Regions from separate parts of the Bradyrhizobium sp. USDA 336 genome, predicted to be linked through region 1. Evidence: predicted binding sites of a transcription regulator. Region 1 holds the regulator's gene; the other holds the start of a gene.

Region 1 (6,463 bases):
GATGCAAATTGAAAGAGGCACGCCCGCATTCCGTCCTCCAGGAACGACGAGCTGCGTAGCCCGGATGGAGCGCAGCGCAATCCGGGGGGTCTTTCCACGCGTTGAGAACCCCGGATTTCGCTGCGCTTCATCCGGGCTACAAGAAGGTTACTTCACCGCGTCGAAGCACCAGGCCAAGATGCCCTTCTGCGCGTGCAGGCGGTTTTCGGCCTCGTCGAACACGACCGATTGCGGCCCGTCGATCACCTCATCGGTGACCTCCTCGCCGCGATGGGCCGGGAGGCAATGCATGAACAATGCGTCCGCCTTTGCCAGCGACATCAGCTTGGCATTGACCTGGTAGGGCTTGAGGACGTTGTGGCGGTGCTCGCCCTCCTTGTCGCCCATCGACACCCAGGTGTCGGTGACGACGCAATCGGCGCCGCGCACGGCGGCCTCGGGATCGGTGCCGAGCACGATCGGCGCGCCCGTCGCCTTGATCCAGTCGCGCATGGCCTTTTTCGGTGCGAGCTCCGGCGGCGTTGCGACATTGAGCTGGAATTTGAAGCGCTCGGCGGCATGGGCCCAGGACGCCAGCACGTTGTTGTCGTCGCCGGTCCAGGCCACCGTCTTGCCCTCGATCGGGCCGCGATGTTCCTCATAGGTCATGAGGTCGGCCATCACCTGGCAGGGATGCGAACGCCGCGTCAGGCCGTTGATGACGGGCACGGTGGCGTTGGCCGCGAGCTCCAGCAGCGCATCGTGGTTGAGGATGCGGATCATGATGGCGTCGACATAGCGCGACAGCACCCGCGCGGTGTCGGCGATGGTCTCGCCGCGGCCGAGCTGCATCTCGGCGCCGGTGAGCATGATCGCCTCGCCGCCGAGCTGGCGCATGCCGACGTCGAACGAGACGCGGGTGCGGGTCGAGGGACGCTCGAAGATCATCGCCAGCGTCTTGCCCTCGAGCGGCCTGACCGGCTGTTGCGCCTTCTGCTTCGCCTTCATGGCGGAAGAGGCGGCGAGCATGCTCTTGAGCTCCGACAGCGGCAGCTCGTTGATGTCCAGGAAGTGCTTGGGAGCTTTGTTGGGCGTCGTGCTCATCAGCTTGCCGCCCGCTTGGTCTGGCTGGAGGAGATCGCAGCGCAGGCCCGCTCTAACCGCCCGACGCTGTCCTCGATCTCCGCTTCGGTGACGATCAGGGGCGGCAGGAAGCGCACGACATTGTCGCCGGCCCCGACGGTGAGCAGCTTTTCGGCGCGCAGCGCCGCGACGAGATCGCCCGAAGGCACCACGGCCTTGATGCCGATCAGCAGGCCCTCGCCGCGAACCTCGCTGACGACATCAGGGTGACGATCGATCACGGAGGCGAGCTTCTGCTTGAGCAGCAGCGACATCTTCTGCACGTGGTCGAAGAAGCCGGGCTTGAGCATGACGTCGAGCACGGCGTTGGCAGCCGAGATCGCGAGCGGATTGCCGCCGAAGGTCGAGCCGTGCGAGCCGGGCCCCATGCCGGCGGCCGCATCCGCGGTCGCCAGCACCGCGCCGATCGGAAAGCCGCCGCCGAGCGCCTTGGCGAGCGACATCACGTCCGGTGTGACGCCGGTGCGCTTGTAGGCAAAGAGCTCGCCCGTGCGGCCCATGCCGGTCTGCACCTCGTCGAAGGCGAGCAACAGGCCGCGCTCGTTGCAGAGCTCGCGCAGCGCCCTCAGGAAGGCGTGAGGTGCAGAACGAACGCCACCCTCGCCCTGGATCGGCTCGATGAGAATGCCGGCGGTGTGCGGACCGATCGCTTTCTTCACAGCCTCCAGATCACCATGCGGCACCTGGTCGAAGCCATCCATCGGCGGGCCGAAGCCCTCGAGATATTTCGCAGAGCCGGTGGCGGCGAGCGTCGCCAGCGTGCGGCCATGGAAGGCACCCTCGAAGGTGATCATGCGGTAACGCTCCGGATGCCCCTTGGAGAAGTGATGGTGACGCACCAGCTTGATCACGCCTTCCAGCGCCTCGGCGCCGGAATTGCAGAAGAACACGAAGTCCGCAAAGCTCTCATTGCAGAGGCGGCTTGCGAGCTTCTCGCCATCAGGGCTCTGGAACAGGTTCGACATGTGCCAGAGCTTGGTCGCCTGCTCCTGCAATGCCTTTACCAGCGCGGGATGGACATGGCCGAGCGCATTCACCGCCACGCCCGAGGTGAAATCGAGATAGCGATCGCCGTTGGTCGCGATCAGCCAGCAGCCTTCGCCGCGCTCGAAACCGAGGTCGGCCCTGGCGAAAACGGGGAGCAAATGCGGCGCTGCGCTGTTAGTCATGACGTCACTTGAATGTTGCGGACGGTGTGAGGGCATGCATTGCGCGACGCACCATCGACCGGCCCCGGAAAACGAAACGTGCCGCCTTTTAAGGGCGGCACGTGGCACTATCTTATGCTTGGCAAGACGGGTGTCAATGCCGCCCGGAAAGCCTCGCGAAACGCTGATTCCGTAGTCTTGCGGTGCCGATTTTGCGGGTTTTTCACCACGGAACATGTGGAAGCGAGTCGGCGGACTCTTGCGCGGGAGTCACGCCATATTGTAGCGTTTGGACTGTCAGATACGACATCTCGTGCAGCAGTTCTGATCCCAGAAGTCCTCATGTACCGGCGTAAACGTTCGGGCGTCTTGAGCGCGCCCGGCGAGCCTTAAGGGATTCTGACGGCACGGGTTTTTCAAGGCTAAAGCATTCGCTGCGAAGGCCCCAGGATGGCAGGCGCGCAGCGAGGGAAAGGGTGCAATGACGGTTTTGACCTGGTCCGATGATCGCGTCGAGCAGCTGAAGAAGCTCTGGGAGGCCGGACTTTCGGCCAGCCAGATCGCGGCGGAGCTCGGCAATGTGACCCGCAATGCCGTGATCGGCAAGGTGCACCGGCTCGGCCTGTCCGGCCGCGCCAAGAGCCCTTCATCGGCAGCGCCGCGGCCGCGCAAGGCACGGCCCGCGCAGCACATGATGCGGGTGACCCGCCCCGTCGCGCGCGGCAACACCGCGCTGGCGCAGGCCTTCGAGGTCGAGTTGGAAGCCGAGCCGGTTACCTACGACAACGTGGTGCCGATGAGCCAGCGGCTGTCGCTGCTGGAATTGAACGAGGCGACCTGCCACTGGCCGGTCGGCGATCCCTCGAGCCCGGATTTCTTCTTCTGCGGCGGCAAGGCGCTCTCAGGCCTGCCCTATTGTGCCCAGCATTCGCGCGTGGCCTATCAGCCCGCAGCGGACCGCCGTCGCGCAGCACCGAAGCCGGGCACGCGGTGAGCTTGCGATTTCATTGATCGCCAGGACGGCAGCCGTCACACGATGACGGCTCCTATTATTCGATGTCATCCCCGCCTAGTGCGCGATTGCGCACGGGGGGCGGGGATCCCATAACCACAGAGCGCGGTGATTGCGCGAGATGGTTGCTCCGAGTCTTCGCCAAAGCACGTCCTATTGTTGATCGCGACGAGCGCGGGCGCTCGCGCTGAGATCCCGGGCTCGCGCTGCGCGCGCCCCGGGATGACGACTGAGATTGTTGCCGCGGTGCGCTAATCCGAGATCCAAAAAACTCAGGTCTGCTCAGCCTTCGCGAAGCGATCGTCCAGCGCGTAGCCGGCGCCGCGGACGGTGCGGATCGGGTCCTGCTCGCGGCCGAGATTGAGCAGCTTGCGCAGGCGGCCGATATGGACGTCGACGGTGCGCTCGTCGATGTAGATGTCGCGGCCCCAGACGCTGTCGAGCAGCTGCTCGCGCGAGAACACGCGGCCGGGATGCTCCAGGAAGAACTCCAGCAGGCGATATTCGGTCGGGCCGAGATCGATCGGCCGGCCCGAGCGCGCCACCCGGCGCTTGTCGCGGTCGAGCTCGATATCGCCATAGGCGAGCACGGTGGCGAGGCGCTCGGGGCTGGCACGCCGCAAGAGGCCCTTCACGCGCGCGAGCAGCTCCGGCACCGAGAACGGCTTGACGATGTAGTCATCCGCGCCGGTCGCAAGCCCGCGCACCCGCTCGCTCTCCTCGCCGCGCGCGGTGAGCATGATGATCGGCAGCTGCTTGGTCTCGGGACGGGTCCGAAGCCGCCGGCACAGCTCGATGCCCGACAGGCCCGGCAGCATCCAGTCGAGCACGATCAGATCGGGAATGTGCTCCTTGAGGCGGGTGTCGGCGTCATCGCCGCGCATCACCGTCTCGACGTCATAGCCGTCGCCTTCGAGGTTGTAGCGGAGAAGCTCGGTGAGAGCTTCCTCGTCCTCAACCACCATAATGCGTGCGCCCATGTGGTCGTCGCTCCTTAAGTCGTCAGGTGTTCGGCACCGTCGTGGCGAAGGTCGTCATGTCGCCCTTCGGCCGCTTGTCAGTGATCGCCTGGCCCTCGATCATGTAGAACACGGTCTCGGCGATGTTGGTGGCGTGGTCGCCGATCCGCTCGATGTTCTTGGCACAGAACATCAGGTGGATGCAGAACGAGATGTTGCGCGGATCCTCCATCATGTAGGTGAGGAGCTCGCGGAACAGCGAGGTGCAGATGGCGTCGACTTCCTCGTCGCCCTTCCACACCGCCATCGCCGCCGGCAGGTCGTGCGCGGCATAGGCGTCCAGCACCGACTTGACCTGCTGCTGCACGAGGTCGGTCATGTGCTCCAGGCCGCGGAACAGCTTGAGCGGATGGAAATCCGTCTCCAGCGCCGCGACGCGCTTGCCCATGTTCTTGGCGAGATCGCCGATGCGCTCGAGATCGGTCGCAACGCGCATGGCGCCGACGATCTCGCGCAGGTCGACGGCCATCGGCTGGCGGCGGGCGATGGTGAGCACGGCGCGCTCCTCGATGCGCTTCTGCAGCGCGTCGAGCTCGGCGTCGGTGGCGACCACGCGCTGGCCGAGCGCGACGTCGCGGCGGATCAGCGCGTCGACGGAATCGACGATCATGCGCTCGGCGATGCCGCCCATCTCGGCGACAAGGCGGGTGAGCTCCTGAAGATCGCTGTCGAAGGCCTTTACGGTATGTTCAGAACCCATGTTCCGTCTCCTCAGCCGAACCGGCCGGTGATGTAATCCTGCGTGCGCCGATCGCTCGGCGACGTGAAGATCTTGCTGGTGTCATCGAACTCGATCAACTCGCCGAGATACATGAAGGCGGTCTTGTCGGAGACGCGCGCCGCCTGCTGCATGTTGTGGGTCACGATCGCGATCGTGTAGTTCTCGGACAATTCCTGGATCAGCTCTTCGACCTTGGCGGTCGAGATCGGGTCGAGCGCCGAGCAAGGCTCGTCGAACAAGATCACCTCGGGCCGCACCGCGACGGTGCGGGCGATGCAGAGGCGCTGCTGCTGGCCGCCGGAGAGCGACAGGCCGGAGGCATTGAGCTTGTCCTTGACCTCGTTCCACAGCGCGCCGCCGCGCAGCGCCTTCTCGACGCGGCCGTCCATCTCGGACTTGGAGATCTTCTCGTAGAGACGAATGCCGAAGGCGATGTTCTCGTAGATCGTCATCGGGAACGGCGTCGGCTTCTGGAACACCATGCCGACCCGGGCACGGAGCAGGTTGAGGTCGAGCTTGGGGTCGAGGATGTTGGTATGGTCGAGCAACAGCTGACCGTCTGCGCGCTGGCCCGGATAGAGGTCGTACATCCGGTTGAAGATGCGCAGCAGGGTGGACTTGCCGCAGCCGGACGGGCCGATGAACGCCGTGACGCGGTTGGTGCCGAGCGCCAGGTTGATGTTCTTCAGCGCGTGGTGATCACCGTAGTAGAAGTTGAGGTTGCGCGCGGTGACCTTGGCGGGCGCCTCGGGCAACGGCTGCGAACCGGGATGAACGGTCGGTGCGCTGACGGAAACAGACATTTCACTCATTTTGCAGTCCTCTCGGCGCCAAGGATGCGCGCGCCAATGTTAAGGGCAAGCACGGTCAGGGTGATCAGCAGCGCGCCGCTCCAGGCGAGTTGCTTCCAATATTCGTAGGGGCTCTGCACGAAGTTGTTGATGGTGACAGGCAGGTTCGCCATCGTCTTGTCCAGGCCGAGGCTGAAGAACTGGTTCGACAGCGCCGTGAACAACAGCGGCGCGGTCTCGCCGGCGACCCGGGCGGTGGCGAGCAGCACGCCGGTGATGAGGCCGGCGCGCGCCGCACGGTACGCGATTCGCCTGATCACCAGCGAGCGCGGCAGGCCGAGCGCGCTGGCAGCTTCGCGCAACGGATTCGGCACCAGCAGCAGCATGTCCTCCGTGGTGCGCACGACGACCGGGATCACGATGACGGCAAGCGCCAGCGCGCCCGCAATCGCCGAGAAGCCGCGCATCGGCACCACCACCGCGCCATAGATGAAGAGGCCGATGATGATCGAGGGTGCCGACAAGAGAATGTCGTTGATGAAGCGGATCACCGAGGTCAGCTTGTCGTTGCGGCCGTACTCGGCGAGATAGGTGCCGGCGAACAGGCCGAGCGGCGCGCCGATGCCGACGCCGATCACGGTCATGATCAG
Region 2 (6,463 bases), 4.0 Mb from region 1:
GCTCGCGCTCGATCTTCATCCAGTCAGATCGGGTGTTGCGGCGCTCGCCCTTGGCCTTGACCTGGCCGGCGAGGTTGATGGCGCCGCCGAACAGCAGCAGCTTTTCGGTCAGCGTGGTCTTGCCGGCGTCGGGGTGGGAGATGATCGCAAAGGTCCGCCGCCTCGCCACCTCGGCGGCAAGCGGGGAACGGGCCGGCGATTCGGCTGTGGTGGCGGCGATGTCGGACATGGCGGGAGCGTGTGGCAGGGAAAACGGGCCTGATCAAGCCTCATTTGGTGATTGCGAAGGTTTCCGGCCAGCCCCATATTCCCCTTTTGGGAGGACGACCTCCCTGCCCATCAGCACACCAGCCGCGGGGACGACCCTGCCTTGAATGGAGGGTCGCCATGGCCTGGAGCATCCTGTTCGTCGCCGGTCTCCTCGAGATCACCTGGGCCATTGGCCTGAAATACACCGAGGGCTTTAGCAAGCTTGTCCCGTCCGTGGTCACGCTGGTCGCCATGGCCGGCAGTGTCATCCTGCTCGGGCTCGCGCTCAAATCACTGCCGGTCGGAACCGCCTATGCGGTCTGGACCGGCATCGGCGCGGTCGGTACGGCGACGCTCGGCATGGTTCTGTTCGGCGAGCCGGCGACGGCCTTCCGCCTCGCCAGCATCGGCCTGATCGTCGCCGGCATCATCGGACTGAAGCTCGTCACCTGACGAGCTGGACCACCCACCAGGTCAGGGCGGCCACAATGGCCGAGGCCGGGATCGTGATCACCCAGGCATAGACGATGGAGCTTGCGACGTTCCAGCGCACGGCCGAGACGCGGCGGGCGGCACCGACGCCGACGATAGCGCCGGTGATGGTGTGGGTGGTCGAGACGGGAACCCCGAGATAGGTCGCCATGAACAGGGTCACCGCGCCTCCCGTCTCGGCGCAAAAGCCTTGCATGGGGGTCAATTTCGTGATGCGCAGGCCCATGGTGCGGACGATGCGCCAGCCGCCCATCAGCGTGCCCAACGCCATCGCCGCCTGGCAGGACAGCACCACCCAGAACGGCACCGAGAAGTCGCTGCCGAGATAGCCCTGCGAATAGAGCAGCACGGCGATGATGCCCATGGTCTTCTGCGCGTCGTTGCCGCCATGGCCGAGCGAATAGAGCGACGCGGAGACGAATTGCAGGATGCGGAAGGCGCGGTCGACCGCGAACGGCGTCGAGCGTACCGAGGCCCAGGACACGATCGCAACCAGCGCCATTGCGAGCAGGAAGCCAACCAGCGGCGACAGCACGATCGCCAGCGCGGTCTTGGACAGGCCGCTCCATACCGCGGCCGAAATACCGGCCTTGGCCAAGCCGCCGCCCACGAGCCCGCCGATCAGCGCGTGCGACGACGACGATGGAATGCCGAGCGCCCAGGTCACGAGGTTCCAGACGATGGCGCCGACGAGGGCTGCGAAGATCACCTGGGCGTCGACGACCGCGGGATCGATGATGCCGGTGCCGATGGTCTGGGCGACGTGCAGCCCGAACACCAGGAAGGCGATGAAATTGAAGAACGCGGCCCAGAACACCGCGAACTGCGGCCGCAGCACGCGGGTCGAGACGATGGTCGCGATCGAATTTGCGGCGTCGTGCAGGCCGTTCAGGAAATCGAACAGCAGCGCGACGGCGATCAAGCCGACCAGGACGGGAAGACCCAACGCGGCATCCACGGCGAGGCCCTACACCTGCTCGATGACGATGCTGTTGATCTCGTTCGCAACGTCATCGAAGCGGTCGGCCACCTTCTCGAGATGGTCGTAGATCTCGGCCCCGACGATGAAATCCATCGCATTGCCGTCGCGGTGCTTGAGGAACAGCTCCTTCAGGCCGATGTCGTGGAGATCGTCGACCCGGCCCTCGAGATTGCCGAGCTCCTCGGTGATCGCGGTCAGCATGGCGACGTTCTTGCCGATCTCCTGCATCAGCGGCAGCGCACGGCCGACCAGATTGGCGCATTCGATCAAGAGTCCGCCGATCTCGCGCATCGGCGGCTCGAAGCTGCGCACCTCGAACAGCATCACGGCCTTGGCCGTCTGCTGCATCTGGTCGATGGCATCGTCCAGCGACGTGATCAGGTTCTTGATGTCGCCGCGGTCGAACGGAGTGATGAAGGTGCGGCGCACCGCCGTCAGCACCTCGCGGGTGATGTTGTCGGCGTCGTTCTCGAACTGGTTGACGCGCTGGCAATAGACCGGCGTCTCCTCGCCCCCCTTGAGCATGCCCTGCAACGCGACTGCGCCCTGAATCACGGTCTGGGCATGCCGATCGAACAGGTCGAAAAACCGCTCTTCCCTGGGCAGGAACGCACGAAACCATCGCATCATGGGGGATAGGCTACCGGTTGGAAAATGGTCAGGCCCGCGAGGGCTGTCATAAAACTGTCATAGACCATTTTCGATCCGCGCGCGTGTCGTCTCACGCCCGCGGAGCCGGATCATCCACCGCTTTCGTGCATCAATGAAATTGATGCAATATCAGTTACTTAGAGCGAACGCCGGAGGTAATGCGCGATTTCGCCGACGACGCCGCGGCGGAAGGTGAGCACGCAGACCACGAAGATCACGCCCTGGATCACCGTCACCCACTGGCCGAAGCCCGCCAGATATTGCTGCATGGCGATGATCACGAAGGCGCCGACCACGGGACCGAAAACGGTGCCAAGCCCGCCGACCAGCGTCATCAGCACGACCTCGCCCGACATCGTCCAGTGCACGTCGGTGAGCGAAGCGTTCTGGGCCACGAACACCTTCAGCGCACCGGCAAAGCCGGCGAGCGTCCCCGACAGCACGAAGGCCAGGAACTTGTATTGGTCGGTACGGTAGCCGAGCGAGATCGCGCGCTGCTCGTTCTCGCGGATCGACTTCAGCACCTCGCCGAACGGCGAGTTGATGATGCGGAAGATCAGGAGGAAGCCGGCGAGGAAGCCGACCAGCACGACATAATACAGCACCGTCGGCTTGGACAGATCGAGCAGGCCGAACATGCGTCCCTGCGGGATGCCCTGGATGCCGTCCTCACCATGGGTGAACGGGGCCTGGAGATAGATGAAGTACAGGAGCTGCGACAGGGCCAGCGTGATCATCGAGAAATAGATGCCCTGGCGACGGATCGAGATGTAGCCGGTGACGATCGACAGCACGAACGCCGCGGCGACGCCGACGAGAATGCCGAGCTCGGGCGGCAGTGCCCAGACCTTCAGCGCATGCGCGCTGCAATAGCCGGCCGTGCCCAAGAACATCGCGTGGCCAAACGACAGCAAGCCGCCATAGCCGACCAGCAGATTGAAGGCGCAGGCGAGCAGCGCAAAGCACAGCGCCTGCATTACGAAGAAGGGGTAGACGCCCGTGAACGGCACCGCTGCGAGCAGCAGCGCCATCACAGCGAATACAATCATCTCGTCGCGCATCGCACGCGGGGTCACAGGAAGCGTGTCGTCCGTCAGGGTTGTCATCTCAGGCCGCCCTTCCCGTCAATCCCGTCGGCTTCACCAACAGCACCAGCACCATCAGCACGAACACGACGGTGTTGGACGCCTCGGGGTAGAAATACTTGGTCAGGCCCTCGATCACGCCGAGCGCGAAGCCGGTGATGATGGAGCCCATGATCGAGCCCATGCCGCCGATCACCACCACCGCGAACACGACGATGATGAGGTCGGCGCCCATCAGCGGCCGCACCTGGTTGATCGGCGCCGAGAGCACGCCGGCGAGCGCGGCAAGGCCGACGCCGAGACCGTAAGTGAGCGTGATCATGCGCGGCACGTTGATACCGAAGGCACGCACCAGCGTCGGATTTTCGGTGGCGGCGCGCAGGTAGGCGCCGAGCTGCGTCTTCTCGATCAAAAACCAGGTCGCAAGGCACACCGCCAGCGAGAACACGACGACCCAGCCGCGGTAGATCGGCAGGAACATGAAGCCGAGATTCATGCCGCCCCTGAGCTGGTCGGGAATGGCGTAAGGCAGGCCCGAGGAGCCGAAATAGTTCTGGAACACGCCCTGCACGATCAGCGCGATGCCGAAGGTCAGGAGCAGGCCGTAGAGATGATCGAGCCCGGTCAGCCATTGCAGCATGGTCCGCTCCAGGATCATGCCGAAGATGCCGACGATGATCGGCGCCAGCAGCAGCGCCCACCAATAGTTGATGCCGCCGAGGTTCAGCAGGAAATAGGCGACGAAAGCGCCCATCATGTAGAGCGCGCCATGGGCGAAATTGATGATGTTGAGCATGCCGAAGATGACGGCAAGCCCGAGACTGAGCAGCGCGTAGAACGAGCCGTTGATCAGTCCCACCAGTAGCTGAGCGTAGAGAGCCTGCATCGATCCCGCACCCGGTCCCTTCTATTCCTCAACAACAGGCCGGCACCGCTGCGCGCCGGCCCGCATCGTTCACCGTTACTTCTTCACCAGCGGACAGGCGCTTTCCGACAGCGGCCGGAAGGCCAGGTCGCCGGGGGTCGTGCCGATCAGCTTGTAATAGTCCCAGGGGCCCTTGGATTCCTCGGGCTTCTTGACCTCGAACAGATAGGCCGGATGCAGCTTGCGACCGTCCGCACGGATCGTTCCCTTGCCGAACAACGCATCGTCGGTCGGCATCTCCTTCATCTTGGCGACCACCTTGGCCCCGTCATGCGGATTGCCGCCCATCGCCTCCAGCGCCTTGAAATAGTGGAGCAGGCCCGAATAGACGCCGGCCTGCACCATCGAAGGCATCGCCTTGTTCTTCATGCGCTCGGAAAAGCGTTTGGAGAAGGCGCGCGTGCCGTCGTTCATGTCCCAATAGAAGGTCTCGGTGAAGTTCAAGCCCTGCGCCACCTTCAGACCGAGCGAGTGCACGTCGGTGATGAAGAGCAGCAGGCCCGCAAGCTTCTGGCCGCCCGAGACGATGCCGAACTCGGACGCCTGCTTGATGGTGTTGGTGGTGTCGCCGCCGGCATTCGCCATGCCGATGATCTTGGCTTTGGAGGCCTGCGCCTGAAGCAGGAACGACGAGAAGTCAGCGGTATTCAGGGGATGCTTGACGTTGCCGATCACCTTGCCGCCCGACTTCACCACGACCGCGGCGGTGTCGCGCTCGAGGGCATGGCCAAAGGCGTAGTCCGCGGTGAGAAAATACCAAGTGTCGCCACCCGCCTTCACCAGCGCCTGCCCGGTACTGTTGGCCAGCATATAGGTATCATAGACCCAGTGGACCGTATTCGGCGAGCATTGCGCGTTGGTGAGATCCGACGTCGCCGCACCTGTGTTGATCAGGATGGAATTCTTCTCTTTGACGATATTGTTCACCGCCAGCGCAACGCCGGAGTTCAGGACATCCATGAAGATGTCGACCTTCTCGACGTCGATCCATTGCCGAGCAATCGTGGAGCCGATGTCGGGCTTGTTCTGATGGTCGGCGGAGATCAGGTCGAGTTTCCAGCCCTTGGCAGCGAGCCCGGAATCCTCGATCGCCATCTGTGCGGCGACGGTCGAGCCGGCGCCACCGAGATCGGCATAAAGTCCTGAATTGTCGGTCAGCACGCCGATCTTGATGTTCTTGTCCTGCGCGACCGCGCCGCCCGCCACGCCGAGCGCCAGGGCCGTCCCGAGCAACATTGCCGAAATGCTGTGCTTCATAATCCGACCTCCCAATATTCCTTTGATAGTTACTCTCGATCGTCCGGCCTGCTCGGCTACACGCCGAGATAGGTGTGGAGCTTGTCCATGTTGGCGGCAAGCTCCGAATTGGAAAACCCGTCAATGATCTTGCCGTGCTCGACCACGTAGTAGCGGTCGGCGACGGTGGAGGCGAAGCGGAAGTTCTGCTCGACCAGGAGGATGGTGAAGCCCTCCTTCTTGAGCCGCGCAATGGTATGGCCGATCTGCTGGATGATGACGGGCGCAAGACCCTCGGTCGGCTCGTCCAGCATCAGGAAGCTCGCACCGGTGCGCAGGATGCGCGCGATCGCCAGCATCTGCTGCTCGCCGCCCGACAGCTTGGTGCCCTGGCTGTTCAGCCGCTCCTTCAGGTTCGGGAACAGCTCGAAGATCTGGTCGAGCGGCAAACCGCCTTCGCGGACCACCGGCGGCAGCATCAAATTCTCGCGCACGTCGAGGCTGGAGAATATGCCCCGCTCTTCCGGACAGAAGGCGACGCCCATGCGCGCGATCTTGTCGGAGGTCGCGCGGATGATCTCCTGGTTGTTGAACTTCACCGAGCCGGTGCGCTTGCCGATGATGCCCATGATCGACTTCAGCGTCGTCGTCTTGCCGGCGCCGTTGCGCCCGAGCAGGGTGACGACCTCGCCCGCGTTCACGTCGAAGTTGATCCCGTGCAGGATGTGAGACTCGCCGTACCAGGCTTCCAGGTTGCGGACTTGCAGGATGTTCCCGCCCGTCGCAGCCCTGGCCGGAGCCTCGGCGATCGCAGTGTCAGGCATGACCGGCTCCCAGGTAAGC

Evidence for each region. Region 1 encodes PhoB, which activates phosphate uptake and scavenging genes when phosphate is short. Its sites were predicted from a motif close to TGTCATNNANCTGTCAT; they were not measured.
Region 2: the regulator PhoB is predicted to act here: its motif matches at 2,398-2,414, upstream of ABIA45_RS11435 (DUF47 domain-containing protein).

What each region holds. Positions count from the first base shown of each region.
Region 1 covers NZ_JBIYDC010000002.1:6,246,623-6,253,085, reverse strand. Annotated here, with positions in the region: gene argF (ornithine carbamoyltransferase) at 148-1,083, opposite strand; gene ABIA45_RS30250 (aspartate aminotransferase family protein) at 1,083-2,291, opposite strand; gene ABIA45_RS30245 (GcrA family cell cycle regulator) at 2,752-3,264, shown strand; gene phoB (phosphate regulon transcriptional regulator PhoB) at 3,555-4,262, opposite strand; gene phoU (phosphate signaling complex protein PhoU) at 4,285-5,001, opposite strand; gene pstB (phosphate ABC transporter ATP-binding protein PstB) at 5,013-5,834, opposite strand; gene pstA (phosphate ABC transporter permease PstA) at 5,831-6,463, opposite strand, start outside.
Region 2 covers NZ_JBIYDC010000002.1:2,215,688-2,222,150, forward strand. Annotated here, with positions in the region: gene ABIA45_RS11420 (peptide chain release factor 3) at 1-229, opposite strand, end outside; gene sugE (quaternary ammonium compound efflux SMR transporter SugE) at 388-702, shown strand; gene ABIA45_RS11430 (inorganic phosphate transporter) at 695-1,699, opposite strand; gene ABIA45_RS11435 (DUF47 domain-containing protein) at 1,709-2,353, opposite strand; gene ABIA45_RS11440 (branched-chain amino acid ABC transporter permease) at 2,512-3,480, opposite strand; gene ABIA45_RS11445 (branched-chain amino acid ABC transporter permease) at 3,482-4,345, opposite strand; gene ABIA45_RS11450 (ABC transporter substrate-binding protein) at 4,421-5,641, opposite strand; gene ABIA45_RS11455 (ABC transporter ATP-binding protein) at 5,698-6,444, opposite strand; gene ABIA45_RS11460 (ABC transporter ATP-binding protein) at 6,437-6,463, opposite strand, start outside.